DNA from 4 places in the Pseudomonas gorinensis genome. Region 2 is predicted to be linked to each of the others. Evidence: predicted binding sites of a transcription regulator. Region 2 holds the regulator's gene; each other region holds the start of a gene.
What was found. Region 2 encodes FliA, which starts transcription of late flagellar genes. Its sites were predicted from a motif close to CTAAAGTTTNNNNNNNNNNNGCCGNTAA; they were not measured.
Positions count from the first base shown of each region.

Region 1: AB7933_RS22575 (methyl-accepting chemotaxis protein) is a predicted target of FliA. The motif match lies at 2,599-2,626, and genes of this name have one in related genera.
Region 3: AB7933_RS02050 (methyl-accepting chemotaxis protein) is a predicted target of FliA. The motif match lies at 3,607-3,634, and genes of this name have one in related genera.
Region 4: motA (flagellar motor stator protein MotA) is a predicted target of FliA. The motif match lies at 1,496-1,523, and genes of this name have one in related genera.

Region 1 is NZ_CP167125.1:4,988,887-4,996,488, reverse strand. Features, by position in the region: gene AB7933_RS22580 (SphA family protein) at 1-822, opposite strand, end outside; gene AB7933_RS22575 (methyl-accepting chemotaxis protein) at 1,000-2,556, opposite strand; gene AB7933_RS22570 (hypothetical protein) at 2,900-3,133, opposite strand; gene AB7933_RS22565 (DUF6691 family protein) at 3,415-3,834, opposite strand; gene AB7933_RS22560 (YeeE/YedE family protein) at 3,837-4,271, opposite strand; gene AB7933_RS22555 (sulfite exporter TauE/SafE family protein) at 4,342-5,145, opposite strand; gene AB7933_RS22550 (bifunctional protein tyrosine phosphatase family protein/NAD(P)/FAD-dependent oxidoreductase) at 5,174-6,844, opposite strand; gene AB7933_RS22545 (MBL fold metallo-hydrolase) at 6,897-7,602, opposite strand, start outside.
Region 2 is NZ_CP167125.1:5,321,459-5,329,060, reverse strand. Features, by position in the region: gene flhF (flagellar biosynthesis protein FlhF) at 1-709, shown strand, start outside; gene fleN (flagellar synthesis regulator FleN) at 815-1,648, shown strand; gene fliA (RNA polymerase sigma factor FliA) at 1,645-2,385, shown strand; gene AB7933_RS24040 (chemotaxis response regulator CheY) at 2,553-2,927, shown strand; gene AB7933_RS24035 (protein phosphatase CheZ) at 2,946-3,734, shown strand; gene AB7933_RS24030 (chemotaxis protein CheA) at 3,746-5,989, shown strand; gene AB7933_RS24025 (protein-glutamate methylesterase/protein-glutamine glutaminase) at 6,038-7,171, shown strand; gene AB7933_RS24020 (flagellar motor protein) at 7,171-7,602, shown strand, end outside.
Region 3 is NZ_CP167125.1:443,217-450,818, reverse strand. Features, by position in the region: gene AB7933_RS02060 (amino acid adenylation domain-containing protein) at 1-1,098, shown strand, start outside; gene AB7933_RS02055 (SRPBCC family protein) at 1,118-1,576, shown strand; gene AB7933_RS02050 (methyl-accepting chemotaxis protein) at 1,616-3,496, opposite strand; rRNA gene rrf (5S ribosomal RNA) at 3,862-3,977, opposite strand; rRNA gene rrf (5S ribosomal RNA) at 4,086-4,201, opposite strand; rRNA gene AB7933_RS02035 (23S ribosomal RNA) at 4,359-7,250, opposite strand; tRNA gene AB7933_RS02030 (tRNA-Ala) at 7,498-7,573, opposite strand.
Region 4 is NZ_CP167125.1:946,209-953,810, forward strand. Features, by position in the region: gene AB7933_RS04205 (HDOD domain-containing protein) at 1-1,424, opposite strand, end outside; gene motA (flagellar motor stator protein MotA) at 1,592-2,443, shown strand; gene motB (flagellar motor protein MotB) at 2,447-3,463, shown strand; gene rsgA (small ribosomal subunit biogenesis GTPase RsgA) at 3,741-4,772, opposite strand; gene orn (oligoribonuclease) at 4,881-5,423, shown strand; gene AB7933_RS04230 (trimeric intracellular cation channel family protein) at 5,603-6,217, shown strand; gene queG (tRNA epoxyqueuosine(34) reductase QueG) at 6,196-7,278, opposite strand; gene AB7933_RS04240 (NAD(P)H-hydrate dehydratase) at 7,342-7,602, shown strand, end outside.

The DNA of each region.
Region 1 (7,602 bases), 330 kb from region 2:
GTTGACCTGGTCATCCGAAATCTGCCGGAAGTAATAGCCGTTGATCCCGACCGAGACCTTCGGGAACACCTCGTACGAGGCCGTAAAGTTGGCCCAGGCCGATTGCCCTGCTTGGGTGTCGCGCACCGGTCGCCCTTCAAAGAACTGCGCCGAGCTGCTGGCTGGATCGTCGTTCTTGAAGTTGTACAGGTAATTCAGGCGCCAGCTCACTTCCCAGCGCGGTGCCGGCATCAAGGTCGCGGCCCAGTAGGGGTTGAAGGAGAAGTAGTTGGAGCCGGTATTCAAGTCCTTGTGTTTGTCGTACTTGCCGGTGGGCAGGATCGTATCGAAGGCCACGCGCTGCACAAACACCGGCCGGCCTTCGGCATTGACGATCGGATCGAACTGGATCTGCGGGCCGACCGTGACGTCGCCCAGGCCAACGCCGTTGTCCTTGAGTTTGGCGCCGTTGTCGCCAAAGTCGCCGTCCAGTGAGATCACGGGTACCAACAGGCTCCAACCCAGGTGCGCGCCACCGCCGATGGTGTCGGGTGAGTAATAGCTGAATTGGTTGATCAAGCTGATGACATTGATCTTCGGGTTATCGAAGTTGCGGTTGTCCTTGCCGCCATTGTCACGAATGCTGCTGGCCGTACTGAATTTCAGATAGGTCTGATGCGTCAGCCCGGGTGGCCCGGCGAACCCGTCGTAGAAGCTGGTGCCGCCCAGGTTGATACCGCTGGGTTGGCTGACGGAGGGCGGAGGAGGGCCCTCGGCAGCATAGGTGGCAAGTGATACGAAGCTCAGAGCCAGGCACGCTGGCAAGGATGGTGTCAGTCTCATTGACGTCGCTCTATTATTGGAGTTGTGAGCTGGGGTAGCTTCCCCTGGCGCTTCAACTCTAATTCCTGAGCTTTTGCGTTACTTGTACACAGCGGTCAGAGTTGACTGAGAGCGTCATGTTGCCGGCGTTAGGCGCTTGAGCGGCAAGTTTGTGCAATCAGCCCACCCCTCGCGCCCCTAGACCTTGAAGCGCTCCACCAACCTTTCCAGTTCATGCCCCAGCCGCGCCAGCTCGTTACTCGACGCTGCGGTTTCTTCGCAGGTGTTGGCCGTCTGCTCGGAAATGTCGCGGACGTTGATCACGCTGCGATTGATCTCCTCGGTGACAGCGCTCTGCTGTTCGGCTGCCGTGGCAATCTGCTGGTTCATTGACTGAATGATCGAGACCTTGCCCGTGATGTTCTCCAGCGCATTGACCGCTCGATGGGTGCATTCCACGCTGCTTTCACTCAGCAGCAGGCTGCTTTCCATGCCGGAGGCCACGGCGTGGGTGCCGCTTTGGACGCCGGCGACCAGGGTTTCAATTTCTTCGGTGGAGCGCTGGGTGCGCAGGGCGAGGTTGCGGACCTCGTCCGCGACCACCGCAAACCCGCGACCAGCCTCTCCGGCGCGGGCCGCTTCGATGGCCGCGTTCAGCGCCAGCAGGTTGGTTTGCTGGGCCACGGCCTTGATCACATCCAGTACGCCGCCGATTTTGTCGCTTTGTTCCTGGAGATGGCGCACCGCGTCCGCCGACTGGTTGAGTTCTGCCGCCAATCGCTGGATTTGCGCGATGGCTTCGCCCACGATCCGTTCCCCTTCGCTGGCCTGCTGATCGGCTATGGATGCCGCCGCAGAAGCTTCTTCGGCATTGCGTGCGACGTTGTGCACGGTGGCGGTCATCTCGTTCATTGCCGTGGCCACATGATCCGTTTCGGCTTTCTGGTTGCTGATGCCGGAATTGGTGTGCTCGGTGACCGCCGACAGCTGCTCGGCCGCGCTGGCCACCTGGATAACACCGGAGCGAATGCCGTCGATCAGTTCGTGGAGGTTGAGCATCATCTGCTGGAGGCCTGATTGCAGCTGGCCCAGTTCGTCACGCCGGTTGACCTGCAGATGCTCGGTCAAATCACCCTGGGCAATGCGGTTCACCGCCCGGAGCGTGTGTTGCAGTGGGTTCACGATTTGACGGGTGATGACCCACGCAGCGAGGGCGCCCAGCAACAGCGCCAAGGCCGCGACGAGCCCCAGCAGGGTCTTGGTGGAAGCGGCGTCGGCATCGCGTTTGGCATTTTGCGATTGAATGAGTTTTTGCGTGGTATCGAGCAGCAGGTCACCCAACTGGCCCATTCGTTTAAATAACGACGCCTGGTCAATGCCGGGGGTGGACAGGTCGTGCAGCAGCCCTCCGTACGCGGTGACCGCATTTTCCTGCTGTTGGATCAGGTCGGCATCCAGTGGGTCAATGAACAGTGCCCGAATACTGTGCAGGTGGGCTGCGAGCTGATCCAGGGTTTGCTGCAACGGTTGATAGGCATTCGGCTGCGCGTTCGTACCGATGCGTAGACGAATGATTCGCAAGTCCTTGGTGTAATCGCTGACCTGCGCAATTTTTTCAACTTTCAGCCCGCGGTCGGTCAACGTCACCACGGCGTACCAGCCGGTCGCGGCCAGTAACAACGCAAGCCCCAGTACCAGACCGAACCCCCAACTTAATTTAGCACTGACTCGGATATTGCTGATCCAGCCGAACATATGGACTCCCGATAGTAACGCAGGTTGATAAGTGAGTTCTGAGTGTCGACCTTGAATCGTAATGCTTTAGCGTGAGTGTGACGGCCACACTATTACTCCGGCTGGTTTTGAGCACTGCATGAAAAAATATCGAGAGGTGGAATGAAGGGCGGTAGTGCCACTGAAAGGTTAAAGCACCTTGTTTTTCGGGGGGGTGGAAAGATTGGCCAATTAACCAAGTGCGTTTTCAGAAGGCTCATAGTGTGATCTTGTGCTTTAGTCGAATATTCAGGAAGGCCAGGTTCTGGTGAGCCCGAATAGAGAGCGACAACTTCCCGAAAGGGCCACGATCGTCATCATGAATTTAATGGTTGATGGCTTTTTTCAGGTAGGAAAACAGCTGGTCCTGGCAAGCCCTGTAGTGATTTTCAAGGTTCTCGACCTCCCACATGCGGGCGAGCCAGACCTCATCGCAGGCCTCTTCTAAATGGTTTACGGTTGTCATCCAACTGGTTTGGGCGTTCAGCGTCGCCTGCATTAATTGCAAGAACTCCTCATTAATGGGAAGGGTATTGGGTGTGGATTGTTTGAGGGGCATTAAAAGTACCAGGCAACAATTTTAATCAGGGTGGGGGTTTGTGCTGCCCACTATAAAACGCTGCTCGCAAAGGGCCATATTCGACGAATGGCTAACAAGTCGGGCACTCATAGTTGAATTTTTTAGGTGCGGGTATTCATCCGCTGGATAATATCGTTGTGGTGATAATCATTATTTGTTGCATTAAACCGATGATTCGATTCAGCCGATAAGTTGAGCCTTAAATAAACGCTCTTGAATGATCGGCTGCAACGCTATTGTTGTTGAGAGTGCAAACGCAATCAACGACCGTGGCGGTTTTCCAGGGCCGTAAATAACAACATGCCACTCAGCATGGCCACCATGAACACCAACGCTTGCCAATGCCCGGTCAGCAGGATGGCCACGGCCGGCCCAGGACAAATTCCGGCGATCCCCCAACCGATGCCAAATAACAGGCTGCCGCCGATCAGGCGCCGGTCCAACTCACGCTTGGCAGGGAATTGCATGGGCGCGCCCAGGAGCGAACGGGCGTGTCGGCGTGCCCAGGTCAGCGGGCCAATCGCGACGGCAATGGCGCCGCCCATGACCAGCGCCAGGGACGGGTCCCAGGCCCCAGCCAAATCCAGGAACGCGAGCACTTTGCTCGGGTTGGCCATGCCGGCCAGCAGCAGGCCCAGACCGAACAGCAGGCCGGCGATGAATGCCGTGACTTTGAGCATGTTCAAACCCCCAGTAGATGACGCAGCACAAACACCGTCAGGAATCCGCTGGCCATGAAACAAACCGTGGCGACCATTGAGCGCGGCGAAAGGCGTGATAAGCCACACACCCCATGGCCACTGGTGCAACCTGAGCCATACCGCGTACCAACCCCCACCAGCACACCGGCGACGATCAGCCCGAGCCCGCCGCTCTGGAACTCAATCGCCGGCAGCGCGGCAAACAAGCCCCATAGCAGCGGCGCGACCAGCAGGCCCAGCAGAAACAGCGCTTTTTCACTTACGCCTTCGCCACCGCGCTGCAGCAGGCTGCCGATCAGGCCGCTGATGCCGGCGATGCGGCCGTTGCCGACGGCGAACAGGCTGGCCGCCAGGCCAATCAATGCGCCGCCTGCCAGGGACGACCAGGGGGTGAAGTTGAGCCAGTCGACAGTCATGGGGTTTCTCCTGTGCACATCTTGGGGGACTGGCGCGGTTCAGGCGCGCCTGAAAGTCGCTCGTTCAGGTTCATGTATTAATCGCCTTGACCAGCAGGGCCACCGCCACCAGCATCGACACGGCGGCAAACCCTCGTTGCAGGTGGGGCCCCGCCAACCGAGCCGCGATCAGGCGTCCGCCGGCCATGCCAGACAATGCGCCCAGAGAGAACGGCAGCGCAATTGCCCACTGCAAATGCCCGGCCGCCGAACTGGCCGCAACGCCGGAAATGGACACCAGCGCTATCACCGCCAGGGACGTTGCCAGCACCGACTGCGTGGTCAAATTCGTGTATCGCTGCAGCGCCGGTACCATCACAAAGCCGCCCCCCACGCCGAGCAGGCCCGACAGCCCGCCCGCGACTATGCCAGACACGGTGAGCGCCCAGGCGCACGGCGCCGTCCAGTTCAGCTTTCCGCGCTGGGGGTTCAATACGCAAGGCGGCTTGGGCGCGACGGCGGTCTTCGAGGCCGGGGAGGGCGGCAACGAGCGCTTGAATACCCGGAACGCCACGTACATCAGCACGCAGGCAAACAGGACCGTTAACGGACGATTCGGTGTGCGTTGTGCCAACCAAAGGCCCAGGGGCGAGCAGACGATCCCCGCGGCCGCGATCAACAACGCGGCCTTGTAGCGGACGGTGCCGTTCTTGAGGCCCATCACCGCGCCCAGGGTCGCGGCCAGCCCGACCGCCAGCAGGCCAATAGGCCCGGCCTCGGCCATGCTCAAGCCCGCCCCGAATACCAGTAACGGCACCGCGAGTATGCCGCCGCCGGCACCGGTCAGGGCCAGAATCACGCCCACCGTGAGCCCCAGCAGTAAGACGATGATCATCTGAGTGTCCTTGCCTTCTGCGCGGCATTCATTGGTCGGTCAACTCGGGTTTCGCCAGCCACTCCCGCCCCTTGAGCATGCCTTTCCAGTACAGCGGCGGAAGAATCCGCTCTTTGAGCAGCCAGGCCAGCCTGGAAGGTCGAGTGCCGTCGATCAGCCATGACGGGAAGCTGGGGGCCACCTTGCCGCCGTAGGTGAACTCCGCCAATACAATCTTGCCGCGCTCCACTGTCAGCGGGCAGGAGCCGTAACCATCGTACTGGGCGATGCCGGTTGCCTTACCGAGTGCCGCCAACACGTTATGGGCCACCACCGGTGCCTGCTTGCGCGCGGCGGCGGCTGTCTTGGCGTTACTGGTGTTGGCTACGTCGCCCAGGGCGTGAATGTTGGCCCAGGTTTTATGGCGCAGCGTGGCGGGCTCGACATCTACCCAACCCGCCGCGTCTGCCAGGGGGCTGACCCGAATGAAATCCGGCGCGATCTGCGGCGGCACCACATGCAGCAAATCAAACTCGCGCGTCACCCGGCGAGCGCTGCCATCGGCGTGTACGCTGCTGAACGTGGCGGTGCGTGCCGGGCCATCGACGTGGGTGAGGGTATTGCCGAAATTCAGGTCGATCCCATACGCCGTGACATATTCCATCAACGCCGGCACATAGTCGGCCACCCCGAACAGCACCGCGCCGGCGCTGTGGAACTCGATGTCGACGGCATCCAGCACACCGCTGCGTTTCCAATGATCGGCCGACAAGTACATGGCTTTTTGCGGTGCCCCGGCACATTTGATCGGCATGGGCGGCTGCGTGAAAATCGCCCGGCCACCGCGCAAGTGTTGCACCTGTTCCCAGGTATAAGGCGCCAGGTGATACAGGTAATTGGAGGTCACGCCGTTGCGACCCAGGGTCTCTGACAAGCCCTCGATGGCATGCCAATCGAGCTTCAGGCCGGGGCAGACGATCAGTTGCTCGTATTTGACCACCCGGCAGCCATCCAGAATGACCGCGTTTCTCTCGGGTTCGAAGGCCGCCACTGCGGCCTTGATCCAATGCACGCCGCGGGGCAGGGTGACGCCCATGGTGTGGGCCGTTTGACGCGCATCGAACACACCGCCGCCGACCAGCGTCCAGCCAGGTTGGTAGTAATGCACATCGGCCGGGTCGACGATCGCGATGTCGAGCCCCGGCGCGCGGGCCAGCAGGCTGGAGGCGGTGGCGATACCCGCCGCGCCAGCGCCGATGATGACCACGGTGTGCTGCGCCTCAGCCACTTCGACCGGCGTGCGACCCAGGTTCGCAATCCGCCGAATCACGCCTTTCATGTCGAAGCCGGCTTTTTTGGCGCTTTCGACGATGTGCGGCAGGTCGTGCTGACCTGCTTGTGACAGCGCCCACATCGTGGTCGAGCGCATACCGGAGCGGCAATAGGCCAACACCGGCTTGGGCAGCGTTTCCAACAGTTGGCCGAAGGCAATCCCTTGCTCGTCGGTGACTTTGCCCGATTCGGCGGGTAGATAGTGCGCCTCGATGCCGACCGCGTCGGCGGCGCGTTTGATTTCGGCAAACAACGGTTGGTCAGCGCCCTCACCATCGGGGCGGTTGCACACGATGGCTCGAAAGCCGGCGGCTTTCAGTTCGGCCAGTTGGCTGGGGAAAATCTGTTCTGATACTGATAGAGCAGGTGCAAGGCTGCGGATATCCATACGTGTCTCCGTGATGGGGATTTTTCTTATGTGTTTTTTTGGGTAGGAAATGTCAGACGACGTTGAGGGGGATTTTCAGGTAGCGGGTACCGTTGGCTTCAGGCGCAGGTAAATGCCCGGCGCGGATGTTGACCTGGACCGAGGGCAGGATCAGGGTCGGCATGTCCAGCGCTGCATCGCGCTTGATGCGCATCGCTACGAACGCCTCCTCGCTGATGCCATTACGCACATGCACGTTGAGTTCGCGCTGTTCGGCAACGGTGCTGACGAATTGCACCTCGCGCCCGCCGGGCTGGTAGTCGTGGCACATGTACAGCAACGTCTGCGCGGGCAGGCTCAGGACTTTGTTGATGGACTGGAACAGCGTGCGCGCGTTACCGCCGGGGAAGTCACAGCGGGCGGTGCCGTAGTCGGGCATGAACAGGGTATCGCCGACAAACGCCGCCGTTTCGCTGCCATTGCTGATCAGGTAGGTCATGCAGGCCGGCGTATGGCCGGGGGTATGCAGCGTAGAGCAGTGCAGCGTGCCGATACGGAACGTTTCCTCGTTGGCGAACAGGTGATCGAACTGGCTGCCGTCGCGGGGCATATCGCTGCCGGCATTGAACAGCGTGCCGAACACCTTTTGCACCGTCGAAATCTGGCTGCCGATGCCTATTTTTCCACCGAGCTTTTCCTTCAGGTAGGGCGCGGCGGTCAGGTGGTCGGCGTGGACGTGGGTCTCCAGAATCCACTCGACCTGCGCATTCAGCGCGTTC
Region 2 (7,602 bases):
GGCGCGGATGATCGCCACCCCGGAAATCGAACCCCTGGAAGAGGGCGGCGTGATCGCCATGGTCGGCCCTGCCGGCATGGGCAAGACCACCACCCTGGCCAAGCTGGCGGCCCGTTATGTGCTCAAATACGGCGCTTCGAATATCGCGCTGGTGAGCATGGACAGCTACCGTATCGGCGCCCAGGAGCAACTCAAGACCCTGGGTCGCATCCTCAATGTGTCGGTGACCCACGTCGACCCGGGCCAGTCGCTGGCCAACGCGCTCGACCCGTTGCTGCGTAAACGCGTGGTGCTGATCGACACCGCGGGGCTGCAAGCCAGCGACCCGGCCTTGCGCCTGCAACTGGAAAGCCTGGCCGGGCGTGGCATCAAGTCTAAAAATTACCTGGTGCTTGCAACCACCAGCCAAAAACAAGTTCTTACCGCTGCGTACCATAGCTACAAGCGCTGCGGGCTGGCCGGCTGCATCCTGACTAAGCTTGATGAAACGGCGAGTCTGGGCGAGGTGTTGAGCCTGGCCATCAGTCATGAACTACCGGTCGCCTACCTGACCGACGGGCCGCGGATCCCGGATGACCTGCATCTGCCGCGCCGTCATCAGTTGGTCAGCCGTGCCGTCAGCGTGCAAATGCAAGAAGAGCCTAGCGAGGAAGCGATGGCCGACATGTTCGCTGACCTCTACCACAACCCGGCAAAACGGGTGGGTTGAGTCAGTATGAACACCGTGAAATGTATCTACATCGATGGTCTGCAAGCGATTCACGCGGCCAAGCCATGTAGCCTGCGTCTAAGCAAGACAAGGTAAAGAAATAAAATGGGCAGCATGCATCCCGTACAGGTGATCGCGGTGACCGGCGGCAAAGGTGGCGTCGGGAAAACTAACGTGTCAGTGAATTTGTCCCTGGCGCTGGCAGAGCTTGGCCGTCGCGTCATGCTGCTGGATGCTGACCTGGGGCTGGCGAATGTCGACGTTCTGCTGGGACTGACGCCCAAACATACCCTCGCCGATGTGATCGAGGGCCGCTGTGAGCTGCGTGATGTGCTGCTCCAGGGCCCCGGTGGGATCCGTATCGTACCGGCCGCCTCGGGCACCCAGAGCATGGTGCACCTGAGCCCGGCGCAGCATGCCGGTCTGATCCAGGCGTTCAGCGATATCGGCGACAACCTCGACGTGCTGGTGATCGACACCGCCGCCGGGATCGGCGAGTCGGTGGTCAGCTTCGTGCGCGCCGCGCAGGAAGTGTTGCTGGTGGTCTGCGATGAACCAACCTCGATCACCGACGCCTATGCCCTGATCAAACTGCTTAACCGCGACTACGGCATGAACCGCTTCCGCGTGCTGGCCAACATGGCCCAAAGCCCGCAGGAAGGCCGCAACCTGTTCGCCAAGTTGACCAAGGTCACGGATCGCTTTCTCGATGTCGCCCTACAATACGTCGGCGCAGTTCCCTATGACGAGTGTGTGCGCAAGGCTGTGCAAAAGCAGCGTGCAGTCTACGAAGCGTTCCCTCGTTCGAAATGCGCCTTGGCGTTCAAGGCTATTGCTCAGAAGGTCGATACTTGGCCGTTGCCCGCTAACCCTCGGGGGCATCTGGAGTTTTTCGTCGAGCGATTGGTGCATCAGACGAGCGCAGGACCCGTGCTATGACAGCGACCGGCTACAACGCCTACAAGAAGTCCGCCCGTGACAGTCAGGGTGAGTTGATCGAGCGTTACGCGCCTTTGGTCAAACGCATCGCCTATCACTTGCTGGCACGCCTCCCCGCCAGTGTCCAGGTCGAAGACCTGATCCAGGCCGGCATGATCGGCCTTCTCGAAGTGTCGACCAAATACGACGCGAGCAAGGGCGCGAGTTTCGAGACGTATGCGGGTATCCGTATCCGTGGCGCGATGCTCGATGAGGTGCGTAAAGGCGATTGGGCGCCGCGTTCGGTACACCGCAATACGCGCATGGTCAGTGACGCAATTCGGTCAATTGAAGCAAAAACCGGTCGCGACGCTAAAGATCATGAAGTTGCGGCCGAACTCCAATTGAGTCTCGACGATTATTACGGGATTTTGAACGATACCTTGGGCAGCCGCCTGTTCAGTTTCGACGACCTGTTGCAGGACGGCGAACACGAAGGGTTGCACGAGGACGGCGCGAGTACGCATATGGAGCCGTCGCGTGACCTGGAGGATGAACGCTTCCAGGGCGCATTGGCCGACGCAATTGCCAATTTGCCGGAGCGTGAGCGACTGGTGTTGGCGCTGTACTACGACGAAGAGCTGAACCTCAAGGAAATCGGTGAGGTCCTGGGGGTCAGCGAATCGCGTGTCAGCCAGCTGCACAGCCAGTGCGCGGCCCGCTTGCGGGGGCGATTGGGAGAGTGGCGCGCGCGCTGACAGGCAGTGTGGGGACACTGCAGACGCAACCGCGAGGGCCTTGGCCGCCGCGGGGGCTAACCGTGGTGCCCTGGGCAGTCCTTTTTGTGTAACGCCTGTTGATTGAAATGGCGCGTCCAGGTGCTGGGCGCGTTTAAGACTGCTTGGAGGTCGAATTGGACAAGAACATGAAAATCCTCATCGTTGATGACTTCTCAACGATGCGGCGGATCATAAAAAACCTGTTGCGTGACCTTGGGTTCACAAACACGGTCGAGGCGGATGACGGCCTTACGGCGATTCCGATCCTCAACAGCGGGAGCATCGACTTTCTGGTAACCGATTGGAACATGCCGGGCATGACGGGTATCGACTTGTTGCGCCACGTGCGTGCCGACGAAAAACTGCGCAGCCTTCCCGTGCTGATGGTGACCGCCGAAGCCAAGCGTGAACAGATCATCGAAGCCGCCCAAGCCGGGGTTAACGGCTATGTGGTCAAACCATTCACTGCGCAGGCCTTGAAAGAGAAGATCGAAAAAATCTTCGAACGCATCCACGGCTAATGCTGCCACGGGGGAGCTATGGAGCAAAAAGAATCATCGCAGGCCGACTTTGAGTCGACCCTGAAAAAACATGCTCACCAGCTGGTCGACAGCCTTGAAAAAGGCCAGTTCGGCGATGCGGTGCAGTTAATCCATCAGCTCAACCAGACCCGTGACCGCGGCCTGTACCAGGAGGTGGGCAAGCTCACACGCGAGCTTCACAGTGCGATCGTCAATTTCCAGATTGACCCGCACATGCCTCAAGCCGAAGAGATTTCGCAGATCACCGACGCCACCGAACGCCTGTCCTATGTGGTCAGGCTGACTGAGGCAGCGGCCAACCGCACCATGGACCTGGTGGAAAACGCCACGCCCCTGGTCAACGGCATGGCCACGGAAGCCCAGGCGCTGAGCGTTGACTGGGGTCGCTTCATGCGCCGTGAAGTCGGCGCAGAAGAGTTTCGTGAGCTGGCCCGTCGGGTCGAAGGGTTCCTGTCACGCAGCGAGCAGGAAAACCGTACGGTTTCCAGCAACCTCAATGACATTCTGCTCGCCCAGGATTACCAGGACCTGACCGGTCAGGTGATCAAGCGTGTGACCCAGTTGGTCACCGAAGTGGAAAGCAACCTGCTCAAATTGGTACTCATGGCCGGCCAGGTCGACCGTTTCGCCGGCATCGAACATGACCGCGAAGCGATCCTCTCTGAAAAAGATCCACAAAAACATCTCGCCAAGGGTGAAGGTCCGCAGATTCATGCCGATAAACGTGAAGACGTTGTGTCAGGTCAGGATGACGTAGATGACCTGTTATCCAGTTTAGGCTTCTAAGGAGCACACCCATGAGCTTCGGCGCCGATGAAGAAATCCTTCAGGATTTCCTTGTAGAGGCCGGCGAAATTTTAGAGCAACTGTCCGAACAACTGGTCGAGCTGGAAAGCCGCCCGGATGATGCGAACCTGCTCAATGCAATTTTTCGCGGTTTTCATACTGTAAAAGGGGGCGCCGGCTTCCTCCAGCTCCATGAGCTGGTGGAGTGCTGCCACATCGCCGAAAACGTGTTCGACATCCTGCGCAAGGGTGAGCGTCACGTTGACTCGGAGTTAATGGATGTAATCCTCGAAGCGTTGGATGCGGTCAACGGCATGTTCAGCGAAGTGCGCGAACGTGCCCCGATCACCGCCGCCACCCCGGAACTGCTGGCCGCCCTGGCGCGCCTGGCAGAACCTGCCGACACCTCGGCCGCGCCCGTGGTGGAAGCGGCGCCGGAGCCGGTGGTCGAAGCCGAAGCGGATGTCACCGACAGCGAGTTCGAGCAGTTGCTCGACTCTCTCAATGCGGTCAAGGCCGAGGCTGAAGCACCGTCGGCCGTACCCGCACCCGCGGCCGCTGCGCCTGCCGAGCCGACCAGCGAAGACATTACCGACGCAGAGTTCGAATCCCTGCTCGACCAGTTGCATGGCAAAGGCCAGTTCGCGGCTGATGCCGTGGCCACTGCGGCTGCCCCGGAAACGCCGGCGGCAACGGCCAGTACCGATATCACCGACGACGAATTCGAAGCGTTGCTCGACCAGTTGCATGGCAAGGGCACCTTTGCCGCCGATGCCTTGCCGGAAGTCGCGGCCACTGGCGCGGCGCCGACGCCAGCTGCACCGGGCGCCGCTGCGGCCCCTGCTGACGACGGCTTGATCTCCGATCACGAATTCGAAGCCCTGCTCGACGAATTGCACGGAAAGGGCAAGTTCACCGAAGTGGCCCCGGCTGCTGCGACGACTGCCACCCCCGTGGCCGCGAAACCGGCACCGGCCAAGGCCGCCGCGCCTGCTGCCGCCAAACCGGCGCCAGCCCCAGCGCCAGCCGCCGCGGCCGCCGCGCGTGCGCCTGCCGCTGCCGTAGCCGACAAGCCTGCCAGTGAAGCCGAAACCACCGTACGGGTCGATACCGCACGACTGGACGACATCATGAACATGGTCGGCGAACTGGTGCTGGTGCGTAACCGTCTGGTGCGCCTGGGCCTGAACAGCGGCGACGAAGCCATGCAAAAGGCTGTGTCGAACCTCGACGTGGTCACGGCTGACTTGCAGACCGCCGTGATGAAGACGCGGATGCAGCCGATCAAGAAAGTCTTCGGCCGCTTCCCACGCCTGGTTCGCGACCTGGCTCGCCAGCTCAAGAAAGAAATCAACCTGGAACTGGTGGGTGAAGAAACCGACCTCGACAAGAACCTCGTCGAGGCCCTGGCCGACCCGTTGGTCCACTTGGTGCGCAACGCCGTCGACCACGGCGTGGAAACCCCGGAAGAACGCGAAGCCTCGGGCAAGTCCCGCAACGGCAAGGTGATCCTGGCGGCGGAGCAGGAGGGCGACCATATCCTGTTGTCGATTACCGATGACGGCAAGGGCATGGACCCGGCGATCCTGCGCAATATCGCGGTCAAGCGTGGCGTGATGGACAAGGACGCCGCCGACCGCCTGACCGACACCGAGTGCTACAACCTGATCTTCGCCCCAGGCTTCTCGACCAAGACCGAGATTTCCGACGTGTCGGGCCGTGGCGTGGGCATGGACGTGGTGAAGACCAAGATCAGCCAGCTCAACGGCTCGATCAATATCTACTCGACCAAGGGCCAGGGCTCGAAAATCGTCATCAAGGTGCCGTTGACCCTGGCGATCATGCCGACCCTGATGGTGATGCTGGGCAACCAGGCCTTCGCCTTCCCACTGGTCAACGTCAACGAGATCTTCCACCTCGACCTGTCACGCACCAACGTGGTGGACGGCCAGGAAGTGGTGATCGTGCGCGACAAGGCGCTGCCATTGTTCTACCTCAAGCGCTGGCTGGTGGCATCGGCTGCCCATGAAGAGCAGCGCGAAGGCCACGTGGTGATCCTTTCGGTGGGCACCCAGCGTATCGGCTTTGTGGTCGATCAACTGGTGGGCCAGGAAGAAGTGGTCATCAAGCCTTTGGGCAAAATGCTGCAGGGAACCCCGGGCATGTCGGGCGCGACCATCACCGGTGACGGTCGGATCGCGCTGATTCTCGATGTTCCGAGCATGCTCAAGCGTTACGCCGCACGGCGTATTTGATTCTGGTGGGGCAGGGCGGTATTGCCCGTCCCGCCTAACGGAGTGTTTATGGTAGTCAAGGTCCTGGTGGTGGACGATTCGGGTTTCTTCCGCCGCCGCGTCTCGGAAATTCTTTCCGCCGATCCAACCATCCAGGTGGTCGGTACGGCCACCAACGGCAAAGAGGCGATTGATCAGGCCATAGCGTTGAAGCCGGACGTGATCACCATGGACTACGAAATGCCGATGATGGATGGCATCACGGCAGTCCGGCACATCATGCAGCGCTGCCCGACCCCGGTATTGATGTTCTCCTCGCTGACGCACGAAGGCGCCCGGGTCACCCTGGATGCGCTGGATGCTGGCGCGGTGGATTTCCTGCCGAAGAACTTCGAAGACATCTCGCGCAACCCCGAGAAGGTCAAGCAGATGCTGTGCGAGAAGGTGCACAGCATTTCCCGCAGCAACCGTCGCAGCCTGTTCAGTGCGCCTGCACCGGCACCCGCAGCACCGGTCGCGCCCCCGGCTGCGCCCACCAGCACCGCGTTCGGTCGTCCGGCCCCGGCGCCTGTTGCCCGGCCAGCCGTGGCCCCGGCCCGTGCGTCGGCGCCCAGCGCCTATTCGCCAGCGCCCAAGCGCAAGGCTTATAAGTTGGTGGCCATTGGCACGTCCACCGGCGGCCCGGTGGCGCTGCAACGGGTATTGACCCAGTTGCCGGCCAACTTCCCGGCGCCGATCGTGTTGATCCAGCACATGCCTGCGGCCTTCACCAAAGCGTTCGCTGAACGCCTGGACAAGCTCTGCCGTATCAGCGTCAAGGAAGCCGAGGATGGCGACATCCTGCGCCCTGGCCTGGCGCTGCTGGCGCCGGGTGGCAAGCAGATGATGGTCGATGGCCGTGGCGCGATCAAAATCCTGCCAGGCGATGAACGCCTCAACTACAAGCCGTGCGTGGATATCACCTTTGGTTCGGCGGCCAAGTCCTACGGCGACAAAGTTCTGGCGGTGGTCCTCACCGGCATGGGCGCCGACGGCCGTGAAGGCGCGCGGTTGCTCAAGCAGGGTGGCAGTGCGATCTGGGCCCAGGATGAAGCCAGCTGCGTGATCTATGGCATGCCCATGGCCATCGTCAAGGCGGACCTGGCCGACGCCGTCTACAGCCTCGACGACATCGGCAAGTATCTGGTGGAGGCTTGCCTCTGATGGATGTCTTGAGCCTGATCGGTATCACCATGGCGTTTGTCGCGATCATCGGCGGCAACTACCTCGAAGGCGGTCACCTCGGCGCATTGGCCAACGGCCCGGCGGCCTTGATCGTGATTGGCGGTACCGTGGGCGCCGCGTTGCTGCAGTCGCCCTTGAGCTCATTCAAGCGCGCCATGCAGATCCTGATATGGATTATTTTTCCGCCACGCGTCGACCTTCCGGGTGGCATCGATCGGGTGGTCAACTGGAGCCTCACCGCTCGCAAGGAAGGCCTGCTGGGCCTGGAAGGCGTGGCCGATGCCGAGCCTGACAGCTACGCGCGCAAGGGCCTGCAATTGCTGGTGGACGGCGCCGAGCCGGAAGCAATCCGCAGCATCCTGGAAGTGGACTTCTACACCCAGGAAAGCCGCGATATCAACGCGGCCAAA
Region 3 (7,602 bases), 2.2 Mb from region 2:
GATGAACGCGTGGGTGATCCGCGCAAAGTGATCGTTACAGGCGCCAACAGCTTTATCGGCGTGCATATCGTCGAGGCCCTGCTGGCTGGCGGTGCAACAGAGGTCGCCTGCCTGGTGCGTGAACTGCCAGGCCAACCGGCAGCGACGCGGTTCGCCCAGGCGTTGAGTGAGTATCGCCTGGAACATTTGGACCTGAGCCGAGTACAGGTGTACGCCGCAGACATCAGTCGGCCTCGCCTGGGCCTGACGGGTGAGGTGTATGAGTCTCTGGCCCGGGACTATGGCGCTCTGGTGCACAACGCGGCGCAGGTCAATCACGTGATGGATTATGCCTCGCTGGCAAAACACAACGTCGAGCCAGTGCTGGAGTGCCTGCGCCTGTGTGAGACCCGCTGCAAGAAGGTCCTCAATTTCATCTCGACACTGTCGGCATGCAGCAGTATCGACGCCCGTGGGCATGTGCTCGAAACGCCAGCCGCGGCGACCCCGCCGATCTACCTCAAGAATGGCTATAACTTGTCCAAATGGGTCGCCGAGCGGCTATTGGCGCACGCGACGACACAAGGTGCCTGGGTCAACATTCATCGTCCGGGAAATATCAGTTTCAACAGCCGCAACGGTGTTTGCCAGCCACAGAAAAATCGCTTGATGCTGATGCTCAAGGGGTCGTTGCAACTGGGGCTGGTCCCACGCCTGGAGGTGAACTTCGACCTGATGCCCGTGGACTTTTTCGCCCAATTTCTCGCATTCCACTGCGGCCGTTTTGATGCCGGGCTTAACGTATTCAACCTGCACAACCCTCAGCCATTGAGCTGGGATCATTACCTCGATGTGTTCAGCCAGGTGGGCTACCGGTTTGAGCGTGTCAGCGTTGCGCACTGGCAGCGTGCGCTGCGAACGGTGGGCCCTGAAAACGCGTTATTTGGCGTGCTGGGCTTTTACCTGGAGGGGCTGGATGAAGACATCGGCGATACCTCAATGATCCGTCATGACAACGCCCGTGCGGGCATAGAGAAAATGGGCACGCAGTATCCCGACAAGAACTCGGCGCTGCTGCGCAAGGGCTGTGACTACCTCAAGGCCATCGGCTTTCTCTGAACTGCTTCAGGACCCCCTCATGAAACCGCTGCAACCCGATACATTGATCCGCAACCCCCAAGGCACACCGGTGGTGGCGTCTGTCATCGTCAACTGCGAGGCGGCTCGCCTGTGGGACCTGGTGGGTCACTTTGCAGGCTTTGATGCCTTCATTCCTGCCCTGTCGCACATCGAGATGACCGGTGTTGGCGTGGGTGCTTTGCGCACGAAGTATTTTCACGATGGCCACTGCGTCGTAGAGCAACTCAATAGCCATGACGATAAGGCCATGTGCATGACCTGGACCACGATCTACAACACCCTCGGCGTGGCCCATTTGTGGGCAGCGATGAGCGTGGAGGCCCTTGGCGCCGGAAGCGCACGGGCGACCTGGACCCTGATTGGCGAACCCATCGAGATGCCGCAGGCTGAGTTTGAAGGGTTTATCCAAGGGTTCGCCGACAGCGCACTGGAGAACGTGCGCCGGATGCTCGGCTAAGCAATAGGAGCGAGAAGCCTCGCTCCGATGCCATCAAGGTCAGATCTTGAAGCTGTCGACCAATTGCTTCAAGCGGCTGGCCTGCTGGGACAGTGCATCGCAATCCTTCAACGTTTCGTTGAGATTGGCCACGCCTTGTTGGTTCAGCAGATTGATCTGATTGATGTCGACGTTGAGGGTTTCCACAACAGCGGTCTGCTCTTCGGTGGCGGCGGCGACCGATTGGTTCATGCCGTCGATTTCAACGATGCGCTGCGTCACGCTGATCAGGCGCTCACCCGCCTGGTTAGCCACTTCGACACTCTCTTCGCTGGAGGTCTGGCTGGCGTTCATGGTGGTCACCGCCTCACGCGAGCCCACTTGCAACGAAGTGATCATTTTGTGGATCTCCTCCGCGGACTCCTGGGTGCGGTGGGCCAGGTTGCGCACCTCATCGGCAACCACGGCAAATCCACGACCGGCTTCCCCGGCACGCGCCGCTTCGATCGCAGCGTTGAGCGCGAGCAGATTGGTCTGTTGGGAGATGCCTTTGATCACATCGAGAATGTGGCCGATGTTGTCGGTGCTCGCGTTCAGGGTTTCGATCTGGGTGCAGGACTGGCTAATTTTTTGCGACAGTTCCGACATCGCCAGGATGGTTTGCTCCACTACTTTGCGCCCATCGTCAGCCTGCTCGCTGGCACCGCTGGCGTGCTGCGAAGCATCGGCGGCGTTACGTGCGATTTCCTGGGTGGCGGCCCCCAGCTCGTTAATGGCGGCAGCGACGCTGTTGGTCCGCGCACTCTGCTCGTCGGAGCCGATGATCGAGGCGTTGGAGGACGCCATCACACGCTGGGACAGGTCATGCACCTGGCGCGTCGCCGAAGACACTTCGGAGATGGAGGCATGGATACGCTCGACGAATTGGTTGAATGCACTGCCTACCTCGCCAAACTCGTCCTTGCTGGTGACGTCCAGCCGACGGGTCAGGTCGCCTTCGCCCTGGGCGATATCCTGCATGGCAACACCCATGGTAGTCAGGGGCCGCAGCAAGACTTGGATCAGCAGGCTCAAGAGCACCGCGATCGCCACCACCGCAATCAGCATGGCAATCAACGCTGATGTACGGAATTTACCCAACGGGGCGTAGGCCTTGTCCTTATCGATCGACAGGCCAATGTACCAGTCTGCGCCTGGCAAGCCGCCGATAGGGGTGAACGCCAAAATGCGATCCTGCCCATTGAGTACCACGTCCTGACTGGTCTTTTCGATACGTACGCCGGTGCCAGGGTAGATGTCCTTGAGGTTCTTCATCACTTGGTCCTGGTCGGGACTGACGATGACCTGGCCGTCGCCGCTGACCAGGAACGCATGGCCGATACCGCCAAAGTCCACCGAGTTGATAATCTTGACCAGGGTTTGCAGGCTCAGGTCACCGCCGACCACGCCCAGCAGTTCACCGTTCTTTTTCACCGGCATGGCGATGGTCACGATCTGCCCACCCACCGCCGCCATGTAGGGAGGGGTCAGCATGGTCTTATCGGCAGCCACGGCTTGTTTGTACCAAGGCCGCTGGCGCGGGTCGTAACCATCGGGCATTTTCGCGTCCGGGCGCTGTGTGAACACGCCGTTGGTCTGACCGACATAAGTGAACTGGAAGTTTGCAGTGAGCGCAGGTTGGTCGACCAAACCCGGGAGGTCCGCACCACTGCCTTGATGGGCAATGTTTTGCGCCAGGTTTTCGAGTACGAGTATTCGCCCACTCAGCCAGTTCTGCACACTGCTGGCGGTAAGTTCACCGGATTGCTGGATGGACGATTCCAGGTTTTGCTTGATGGTGCTGCGCTGCAGGTAGTCGTTGTAGAGCGTGAATAACGCGAAGGCCAGAACCACGACGCCTGACGCGGCCAACAGAATTTTATGACTGAACTTAAGATTCATTTCATCGACTTCTTTTGCCAAAAGGGTGGGCGTGCCGAGTGGAACATTCCATGTACGGTATAGGCGGACTCTCGGTTCGCTCTATTTCGGTGCACGCATGGCTCGTCAGGCTTTCGGCCAAATGGAGTGAAATCTTAAGCCTTTGTGCGAAACTTCCTCTTTTTGAGTGTGAAACCGACCAGTGGTAGCCAGCTAGCCCGTTGTTGCGAACCACATTCGCAATATGAACGCTTGCGCGAAGCCCACCACTACAACGAATTAGCTTGGCCGCGGATGCAGGGGATGCTCTCGGTACGGGCCTATTATTTTCCCCATAAACGACAAAACCCCTGTCTGCGCAAGCAAACAGGGGTTTCGGAATTCAATCTTGACGATGACCTACTCTCACATGGGGAAACCCCACACTACCATCGGCGATGCATCGTTTCACTACTGAGTTCGGGATGGGATCAGGTGGTTCCAATGCTCTATGGTCGTCAAGAAATTCTGTGTACCAGTCCGTCGTTTAGCAACGTACTGATGAAATTCGTGGACTTCTACATAAACAAAACCCCTGTTTGCGTCAGCAAACAGGGGTTCTGGAATTTAATCTTGACGATGACCTACTCTCACATGGGGAAACCCCACACTACCATCGGCGATGCATCGTTTCACTACTGAGTTCGGGATGGGATCAGGTGGTTCCAATGCTCTATGGTCGTCAAGAAATTCGGGTACTGAGTCGTGGCCAGCTGGCCTCGCTTCAGCAAATTGGGTATGTGACAGCTTTCGGTGTTTTGTGCGTTTCGAACTTTCGGTTCGTTTCGTCTTCACACACCGCAATCTGGTGCCTTTTCAGGTCAGCAAATTGCTTGGGTGTTATATGGTCAAGCCTCACGGGCAATTAGTATTGGTTAGCTCAACGCCTCACAGCGCTTACACACCCAACCTATCAACGTCGTAGTCTTCGACGGCCCTTCAGGGGACTCAAGGTCCCAGTGAGATCTCATCTTGAGGCTAGTTTCCCGCTTAGATGCTTTCAGCGGTTATCTATTCCGAACATAGCTACCCGGCAATGCCACTGGCGTGACAACCGGAACACCAGAGGTTCGTCCACTCCGGTCCTCTCGTACTAGGAGCAGCCCCTCTCAAATCTCAAACGTCCACGGCAGATAGGGACCGAACTGTCTCACGACGTTCTAAACCCAGCTCGCGTACCACTTTAAATGGCGAACAGCCATACCCTTGGGACCGGCTTCAGCCCCAGGATGTGATGAGCCGACATCGAGGTGCCAAACACCGCCGTCGATATGAACTCTTGGGCGGTATCAGCCTGTTATCCCCGGAGTACCTTTTATCCGTTGAGCGATGGCCCTTCCATACAGAACCACCGGATCACTAAGACCTACTTTCGTACCTGCTCGACGTGTCTGTCTCGCAGTCAAGCGCGCTTTTGCCTTTATACTCTACGACCGATTTCCGACCGGTCTGAGCGCACCTTCGTACTCCTCCGTTACTCTTTAGGAGGAGACCGCCCCAGTCAAACTACCCACCATACACTGTCCTCGATCCGGATAACGGACCTGAGTTAGAACCTCAAAGTTGCCAGGGTGGTATTTCAAGGTTGGCTCCACGCGAACTGGCGTCCACGCTTCAAAGCCTCCCACCTATCCTACACAAGCAAATTCAAAGTCCAGTGCAAAGCTATAGTAAAGGTTCACGGGGTCTTTCCGTCTAGCCGCGGATACACTGCATCTTCACAGCGATTTCAATTTCACTGAGTCTCGGGTGGAGACAGCGCCGCCATCGTTACGCCATTCGTGCAGGTCGGAACTTACCCGACAAGGAATTTCGCTACCTTAGGACCGTTATAGTTACGGCCGCCGTTTACCGGGGCTTCGATCAAGAGCTTCGCGTTAGCTAACCCCATCAATTAACCTTCCGGCACCGGGCAGGCGTCACACCCTATACGTCCACTTTCGTGTTTGCAGAGTGCTGTGTTTTTAATAAACAGTCGCAGCGGCCTGGTATCTTCGACCGGCATGGGCTTACGGAGCAAGTCCTTCACCCTCACCGGCGCACCTTCTCCCGAAGTTACGGTGCCATTTTGCCTAGTTCCTTCACCCGAGTTCTCTCAAGCGCCTTGGTATTCTCTACCCAACCACCTGTGTCGGTTTGGGGTACGGTTCCTGGTTACCTGAAGCTTAGAAGCTTTTCTTGGAAGCATGGCATCAACCACTTCGTCATCTAAAAGACAACTCGTCATCAGCTCTCGGCCTTAAGATCCCGGATTTACCTAAGATCTCAGCCTACCACCTTAAACTTGGACAACCAACGCCAAGCTGGCCTAGCCTTCTCCGTCCCTCCATCGCAATAACCAGAAGTACAGGAATATTAACCTGTTTTCCATCGACTACGCTTTTCAGCCTCGCCTTAGGGACCGACTAACCCTGCGTCGATTAACGTTGCGCAGGAAACCTTGGTCTTTCGGCGTGGGTGTTTTTCACACCCATTGTCGTTACTCATGTCAGCATTCGCACTTCTGATACCTCCAGCAAGCTTCTCAACTCACCTTCACAGGCTTACAGAACGCTCCTCTACCGCATCACTTACGTGATACCCGTAGCTTCGGTGTATGGTTTGAGCCCCGTTACATCTTCCGCGCAGGCCGACTCGACTAGTGAGCTATTACGCTTTCTTTAAAGGGTGGCTGCTTCTAAGCCAACCTCCTAGCTGTCTAAGCCTTCCCACATCGTTTCCCACTTAACCATAACTTTGGGACCTTAGCTGACGGTCTGGGTTGTTTCCCTTTTCACGACGGACGTTAGCACCCGCCGTGTGTCTCCCATGCTCGGCACTTGTAGGTATTCGGAGTTTGCATCGGTTTGGTAAGTCGGGATGACCCCCTAGCCGAAACAGTGCTCTACCCCCTACAGTGATACATGAGGCGCTACCTAAATAGCTTTCGAGGAGAACCAGCTATCTCCGAGCTTGATTAGCCTTTCACTCCGATCCACAGGTCATCCGCTAACTTTTCAACGGTAGTCGGTTCGGTCCTCCAGTTAGTGTTACCCAACCTTCAACCTGCCCATGGATAGATCGCCCGGTTTCGGGTCTATTCCCAGCGACTAGACGCCCTATTAAGACTCGCTTTCGCTACGCCTCCCCTATTCGGTTAAGCTCGCCACTGAAAATAAGTCGCTGACCCATTATACAAAAGGTACGCAGTCACCCAACAAAGTGGGCTCCCACTGCTTGTACGCATACGGTTTCAGGATCTATTTCACTCCCCTCTCCGGGGTTCTTTTCGCCTTTCCCTCACGGTACTAGTTCACTATCGGTCAGTCAGTAGTATTTAGCCTTGGAGGATGGTCCCCCCATATTCAGACAAAGTTTCTCGTGCTCCGTCCTACTCGATTTCATGACTAAGAGATTTTCGCGTACAGGGCTATCACCCACTATGGCCGCACTTTCCAGAGCGTTCCGCTAATCTCAAAGCCACTTAAGGGCTAGTCCCCGTTCGCTCGCCACTACTAAGGGAATCTCGGTTGATTTCTTTTCCTCAGGGTACTTAGATGTTTCAGTTCCCCTGGTTCGCCCCTTACACCTATGTATTCAGTGTAAGGTAACCATCTTATGATGGCTGGGTTCCCCCATTCAGACATCTCCGGATCAAAGTCTGTTTGCCGACTCCCCGAAGCTTTTCGCAGGCTACCACGTCTTTCATCGCCTCTGACTGCCAAGGCATCCACCGTATGCGCTTCTTCACTTGACCATATAACCCCAAGCAATCTGGTTATACTGTGAAGACGACATTCGCCGAAAATTCGAATTTCTCAATTAAGAGAACTCACAAATTTTACCTTAGCCTGATCCGTTACCAGTGAAAGTAACGTTCAGTCTATCTTTCTATCACATACCCAAATTTTTAAAGAACGATCTAATCAAAGACTAGAAATCAACATTCACCATCGCAGTGATGGAATGCTCATTTCTAAGCTTTCAACGTCTAGAAGCAGTAGTGGTGGAGCCAAACGGGATCGAACCGTTGACCTCCTGCGTGCAAGGCAGGCGCTCTCCCAGCTGAGCTATGGCCCCGTATTTCTACAGGCGTTTCCCACACAAAA
Region 4 (7,602 bases), 2.7 Mb from region 2:
ATCAACATCACCACGCGGCCATTGCAGCTCAGCGAACGCAGCAACAGGTGTTCCCCGGTGAACAGGCGACGCAGGATCGGCGGCAACAGGGCCGAGAACTGTGCGTGGTTGTCGGGCGTCAGGCGCACCTGGGCGGATTTTTCCAGCATGCGTTGCAGCAGCGTGCTGTGGACCACATCCAGGCTCAGGTTCGCGGCGTCCTTCGGCAGGCCATCGGCCTGATGCACGCGCAAGGTGCTCAGGGCGCGATCCGCCATAAACAGCAACACTCGTTGCATGCCACTGGCGACCAGCGCTTCCTTGGCGCACGTGGTCAAGTGCATGGCATTGGCAAAGCGGCTCGGCTCCACCAGCAACTCCGTGCAACGCTTGCGCCAGATGGCCAGGGACTCTGCGGTAGGTGGCGGCGCGGGCAGCAGGCCGCGATGGATCTTCTGCACATTCCATGGCCAGATCAGCGACAGCGCCGGGTGCCAAAGGTCGGGCATCAACGTCGTACGGGCGCTGGTGACGGCTTGCTGGTGGGACTGTTGCTGTACTTCGCTCAATGGCTGTTGCAGGTACAGGGCCGTGAGGTACTGCCAGCGTTTGGTGTGCGGGCAGGTCCATGACTCTTGCGCCGACATCGCCAGACCGTTGGCCAGCAGCACGGTATTGGCGGGTTGGTTCAACCAGCGGCGCAGGCTGGGGTCGGCATCGAGCAATTGCTGATGGCGCAGCGGGTCATCTTCCCGGGCGATGTGCAATGCCTTGACCAGCAGGCGTTGTTCCTTCAGCAGCAGGTTATAACCCTGGGACACCCAGATGGGCAGGTGCCAGGTTTCAGTCAGGCCGAGGCACAGGTCCAGCAGGCGGACGCCAAATAACTCCTGTTCGACCTGACGTGCCGACTGGCTTTTGTGGATAACTCGCAGTTCCCACTCTTCCAAGAGCTTGGGGTAGGCAACCGCCATCGGCCACAGCGGCGATAGAAACAGCAAGCTGCCCCAGTGAATGTCTTGCCACAGCCGCGCCAGGCGGCTGGCGAACAGGCCGTTGGCCTGCTGGGAAGCGTGTTGGCTCACCAGCAGCAGTTGGCGCAAGGCGACGGGAATCTCATTGGCAGGCACTGAAGGCAGGCGCGCGAGCAACTCTTCGGCGCGTTTGAGGCCGAGGCGGTTGAGCGCCACTTCGAGGTTTTCCGCCGGTTCCGCCAGGCTGCCATGGGTGTGGCTGTTGGCTTCGCGCATCACGCTGAGCACCAGCGCGGGGCTGTCTTGCATCAGTTCGGCAATATCTCGCAACGAACTGCGGCTGTCGCGGATGGCTTTGCACACGCGCTCGTGGTTCGCCTGGGGAACGGGCAGCCGCACTTCGTCCAGACGCTTGATCCAAGCAGCGAGGGTGGTGGGTTTTACAGTGGGTACGGTCGTTTCATTAGCCATGATTGGGGCGCGATCATCACTTGCGGTCAACACGCCCAGAGCGGGCCGAACTGGCTTTTCGCCTTAACGGCCTATAGTCTGGCGCAGTTTTGCCGATAAGTAGAACAAGAGTTTTGCAGTTCCTCCAAATATGTCCATGAACCTCACGGCGCAAGTACACATCCCCTATGGCTAAAATAATCGGCATCATCGTCGTCATCGCAAGCGTGCTCGGTGGGTACGTCCTGTCCCACGGTAAGATCGCTGCGTTGATCCAGCCCTTTGAAGTGCTGATTATTGGTGGTGCGGCGTTCGGCGCATTCTTGCAGGCCAACCCCGGCTACATGACCATGCATGTGATCAAGAAGTCGCTGGGCATGTTCAGCTCGCGCTTTTCCCACACCTTCTACCTGGAAGTGCTGGGGCTGATCTACGAGATCCTCAACAAGAGCCGCCGTGAAGGCATGATGGCCATCGAAGGCGACATCGAAGATGCCGCGGCCAGCCCGATTTTCGCCAAGTACCCGGCCGTGCTCAAAGATGAGCGCATGACCGCGTATATCTGCGACTACCTGCGCATCATGTCCTCGGGCAACATGGCGCCCCATGAGCTGGAAGGCCTGTTCGACATGGAGCTGTTCAGCCTCAAGGAAGAGCTGGAGCATCCTTCCCACGCGGTGACCGGTGTTGCCGACGGTATGCCTGGTTTCGGTATCGTCGCGGCGGTACTGGGTATCGTGGTGACCATGGCGTCCCTCGGCGAGGGCGACCAGAAAGCTATCGGTATGCACGTAGGTGCGGCCCTCGTGGGTACCTTCTTCGGTATTCTTGCGGCCTATGGTTTCTTCGGCCCGCTCGCCACCTCCCTGGCCCACGATGCCAAGGAAGAAATCAATCTGTATGAAGCGATCAAGGCCAGCCTGGTCGCTTCGGCATCGGGCATGCCGCCTTCGCTGGCGGTGGAATTCGGTCGCAAGGTGCTGTACCCGAAACATCGCCCAAGTTTTGCCGAGTTGGAACAAGCGGTTCGCGGTCGCTAAGCCATGGAAAACAACCAGCCGATAATCATCAAGCGCGTCAAGCGCTTCGCCGCGGGGCACCATGGTGGCGCCTGGAAAATCGCCTTCGCCGACTTCGCGACGGCGATGATGGCGTTCTTCCTGGTGCTGTGGCTGATGTCCACGGCCACGCCCGAGCAGAAGATCGCCATCGCCGGTTACTTCAAGGACCCGATTGGCTTCTCGGAAAGTGGCACCCCCTTTGTAATCGACCTTGGCGGTTCGCCGCAGTTGGCGCCTGAGCGCACCATCAACCCGGAGGTCAAGACCGAGGCGCCCCAGGAAAAAATTCCGATCGAGCGCGATACCGTCGAGAGCATGGCTGAGCAGGTCGAGCAGGAACGCCTTGAATTGCTGCTGCAGGAATTGCAGACCAAGGTCGAGGAAAACCCTCAACTGCTGAAGTTCAAGGATCAGATTTCCTTCGAGATTACCCCGGAAGGCTTGCGTATCCAGATCACTGACGCCGCGAACCGGCCGATGTTCGACTCCGGCAGCGCGCGCTTGAAGCCGTATTTCGAAGATATCCTGCTGGCCATGGCCGACACCATCAAGGCCGTGCCGAACAAGATCAGTATCAGCGGCCACACCGATGCCAAGCCGTATGCGGGGCAGGGCGACTTCGGCAACTGGGAGCTTTCGGCCAACCGTGCCAACGCTGCTCGCCGTGCACTGGTGGCCGGCAGCTACCCGGACGCGCAAGTGGCACGAGTGGTCGGCTTTGCCTCTTCCCAATTGTTTGATCCGAAAGACCCGTTCAACCCGATCAACCGTCGCATCGATATCGTTGTGCTGACTAAAAAGGCCCAGCGAGCGATTGAAGGCGATCAGCCACCGCCGCCGCCGACATCCGGCGCAGGCGCGCCAGGTGAAACTCCCGCCGATCCGAATGCGATTGCGCCTGGGCAGGAGCCATTGCCGGCGCATGAGCTGCGGCAGAAGCTGAACTTGTTTGATGACGGCGGGGTGAAGGATCCTACGGTGCCTGCGACGGGCTCGTAGTCACACCGGATGTTTGTGGTGAGCGAGCCTGTTGTGGGGGAGGGTGCGGGCTTGTTGTGGGATGCGGGCGTGCCCTGATGCCTGTCAGTTAAGGCGGAACACTGTAACTGTGGCGAGCGGGCTTGCCCCGCGTTGGGCTGCGAAGCAGCCCCAGAACCCGCCGCAGAGGAGTGCCTGATACTCCGCATTCCGATTGATTGGGGCCGCTTCGCAACCCAACGCGGGGCAAGCCCGCTCGCCACGACAGGCTTGCTCGCCAGATATTGCGTGGGGTGGTCTAGTAACTGCTTTCGGGCAAGCTCGCAATAATCGACCGATAGCTGTTCATCCGCTGCTGCTGCACGCGGCCATCCTCCAGCGCCTTGAGCAAGGCGCAACCGGGCTCGCGGTCGTGTTTGCAATCGCGGAAGCGGCAAGTGCCGATCAGGTCGTTGAATTCGATAAAGCCGGCTTCTACATCGCTGCGGCTGACGTGGCCGAGGCCGAATTCTCGAATACCTGGGGAGTCGATCAGCTCACCGCCGCCGGGGAAGTGGAACAATCGCGCGGTGGTGGTGGTGTGGGTGCCCTGGCCGGACAGTTCCGACAGCGGGCCGACACGGGTGTCGACTTCCGGTAACAGGCTGTTGACCAGCGACGACTTGCCCACGCCGGACTGGCCGACAAACACGCTGATACGCCCATTCAGCTGCTGTTGCAGCTGTTCCATGCCGTTGCCGTGATGCGCCGAGACTTCCAGCACCGGGTAACCCAGGGTGCGGTAGACCGCCAGCAACGCATTGAGCGCCGGAGCGTTCTGCTCGTCGATCAGGTCGAATTTGTTCAGCAGCAGCAACGGACGAATGCCGGCATGTTCGGCCGCCACCAGGTAGCGGTCGATCAGGTTGGCATGAGGCTCGGGCAGCGGCGCGAACACGATCACGATCATGTCGACGTTGGCCGCTACCGGCTTGAGCTGGCCACGGCTGTCGGGGCGACGCAATTCGGTGGTACGTGGCAACTGGGCGACGATCACGCCGATACCCTGGTTGCCGGCACGCCAGACCACTTTGTCGCCAGTGACCAGTGCCGGCAGGTTGGCGCGCAGGTGGCAACGGGAAACCGAACCTGCGAATTCGCCCTCCAGCGCCTCGACTTCGACCTGCACACCAAAGTGTGCGATCACCAGGCCGGTTTGTTCGGGGCCCAGGTCGCCGCCCTCGAGCGCTTCCACGGCGGAGGATTCACGTTTGGCGGCGCGAGCGGCGCGTTCACCTTGAATCTTTTCGATGCGCCAGTTTTGGCGACGATTGAGCTGGCGTTTGGCCATTGGTGTTCCGTGTCGATAATGCGAAGGTTGGGTAAAACGGTCGCGAGTCTAGCACGCCCCTGCCTGCTAAACTGCGCAGCTACGCCAAGGTGCCAAGAGAATCAAGCCATGCAAAACCCACAAAACCTGATTTGGATCGATCTGGAAATGACCGGTCTGAACCCCGACACCGACGTCATCATCGAGATGGCGACGATTGTCACCGACAGCAACCTCAACACCTTGGCCGAAGGTCCGGTGATCGCCATCCACCACAGCGATGCCGTACTCGCCACTATGGACGAGTGGAATACTCGTACCCACGGCAACTCGGGCCTGACCCAGCGTGTGCGTGACAGCCGCATCAGCATGGCGGAGGCTGAGGCCGAAACCATCGCTTTCCTGGAGCAGTGGGTGCCGAAGGGCAAGTCGCCGATCTGCGGCAATAGCATCTGCCAGGACCGTCGCTTCCTTTATACCCATATGAAGGCGCTGGAAAGCTACTTCCACTACCGCAACCTGGATGTGTCGACCCTTAAGGAACTGGCGGCACGCTGGGCGCCGGAAGTCAAAGACAGCTTCCATAAAGGCAGCACCCACCTGGCGCTGGATGATATTCGCGAGTCGATCGCCGAGCTGCAGCATTACCGCAAGCATTTCATCAAGGCTTGAATTCCTTCAAGGGTGAGCCGGTTTTTTGTGGCGAGCGGGCTTGTCCCGCGTTGGGCTGCGAAGCAGCCCTAATACTGCCAACACACCTCTCCAAACAGATATCATTGCCGGCTTTGGGGCTGCTGCGCAGCCCAACGCGGGGCTAGCCCGCTCGCCACAGTTTTGCAAGGATCGCCCTCATGCTGCTGATGCTCTACCTCATCGCCATCACTGCCGAAGCCATGACCGGTGCGCTGTCGGCTGGACGGCGGGGCATGGATTGGTTTGGTGTGGTGCTGATCGCCTGTGTGACGGCGCTGGGTGGCGGTTCGGTGCGCGATGTATTGCTCGGTCACTACCCGCTGACGTGGGTCAAGCACCCGGAGTACCTGGTGCTGACCTCGGTTGCCGCGTTGGTGACGATCTTTATCGCGCCGCTGATGCGCCACCTGCGGTCGCTGTTCCTGGCGCTGGATGCGGTGGGGCTGGTGGCCTTCACCCTGATCGGCTGCATGACCGCCCTGGAAATGGGCCACGGCATGTTGGTGGCTTCAGTCAGCGGCGTGATCACCGGGGTTTTTGGCGGCATTCTGCGGGATATCTTCTGCAACGATATCCCGCTTATCTTTCGTCGCGAGCTGTACGCCAGTGTGTCGTTCCTCGCCGCTTGGTTCTACCTGCTGTGCCTCTACCTGGAGCTGCCCAGTGAACAAGCGATTCTGCTGACGTTGTTCAGCGGCTTTCTGCTGCGGTTGCTGGCCATCCGTTTTCACTGGGAAATGCCCAAGTTCGTCTATAACGACGACGTGCATTGACGCTCGGCGTGCTGCTTGAGTGCCCACTCCACATGTTCACGCACCAGCTCCGAGGGGTAATCGCGGCGCGCCTTCAAGGCTTCCAGCACCGGAATACTCGACGGCGCATTGCCCAGGCCCACCGCCAGGTTGCGCAGCCAGCGCTCGTAGCCGGCGCGGCGCAACGGTGAACCTTCGGTGCTGCTCAGGAATGTGTCCTCGTCCCACATAAACAGTTCGGCCAGCTCTGCGTTGTCCAGATTGTGCCGTGGCTTGAAATCGCCTTCCGTGGTGGGGCGCGCGAAACGATTCCACGGGCAAACGATCTGACAATCATCGCAGCCGAATACCCGGTTGCCGATCAGTGGGCGCAAGTCTTCTGGGATGGCGCTCTTGAGTTCGATGGTCAGGTAGGAAATGCAGCGCCGGGCATCCAACACGTAAGGGCCGACGAAGGCGTTGGTGGGGCAGATGTCCAGGCACGCGGTGCAGCGGCCGCAGTGTTCGGTGCTGTGCGGCGGATCAACCGGCAATGGCAGGTCGACAAACAGTTCGCTCAGGAAGAAATAACTGCCGGCCTTGCGATTGAGTACCAGGGTATTTTTGCCGATCCAGCCCAGGCCAGCCTGTTCGGCGATGGCTTTTTCCAGCACCGGTGCGCTGTCGACAAAGGCGCGAAAGCCAAATGGGCCGATCTGTGCCTGAATACGGTCAGCCAATTGTTGGACGCGTTTGCGGATCAGCTTGTGGTAGTCGCGGCCGAGGGCGTAGCGCGAGATGTAGGCTTTTTCCGGTTTGGCCAGCAGTTGTGCCATCTGGGTATCGCCGGGCAGGTAGTCCATGCGTAGCGAGACCACGCGCAAGGTGCCGGGCACCAGTTCGTCCGGGTGGGATCGCTTGCTGCCATGGGCGCCCATGTACTCCATCTCGCCGTGGTAACCCGCGTCGAGCCAGCGTTGCAGGTGTTGTTCATGCTCGGCCAGGTCGAGGCCGCTGATGCCGACTTGTTGGAAGCCCAGCTCGCGGCCCCAGTCTTTGATCGATTGGGCGAGGGCGGGCAGGTCGTAGGTAATAGCAGGCATGAGACACGGGAAACCACGGGTTAGATGGGTATAATTCTGCCAGACATCGGAGCTTGAAGACGCATGCCGCAGACAAAACACGCAATAACCGACGTTCAGCCCCTGTTGCCCGGCCATTTGCCGCAACTGGCTGCACGTTCTCCGGACGCCCATAAGGGCCAGTTCGGCCACCTGCTGGTCATCGGTGGCGACCACGGCTTTGGCGGCGCCGCGTTGCTGAGCAGCGAAAGCGCCTTGCGCAGCGGTGCCGGCATGGTTTCCCTGGCGACTCGCGTCGAGCATGTGCCGGCTGCCTTGGCGCGCTTGCCGGAAGTCATGACCGTT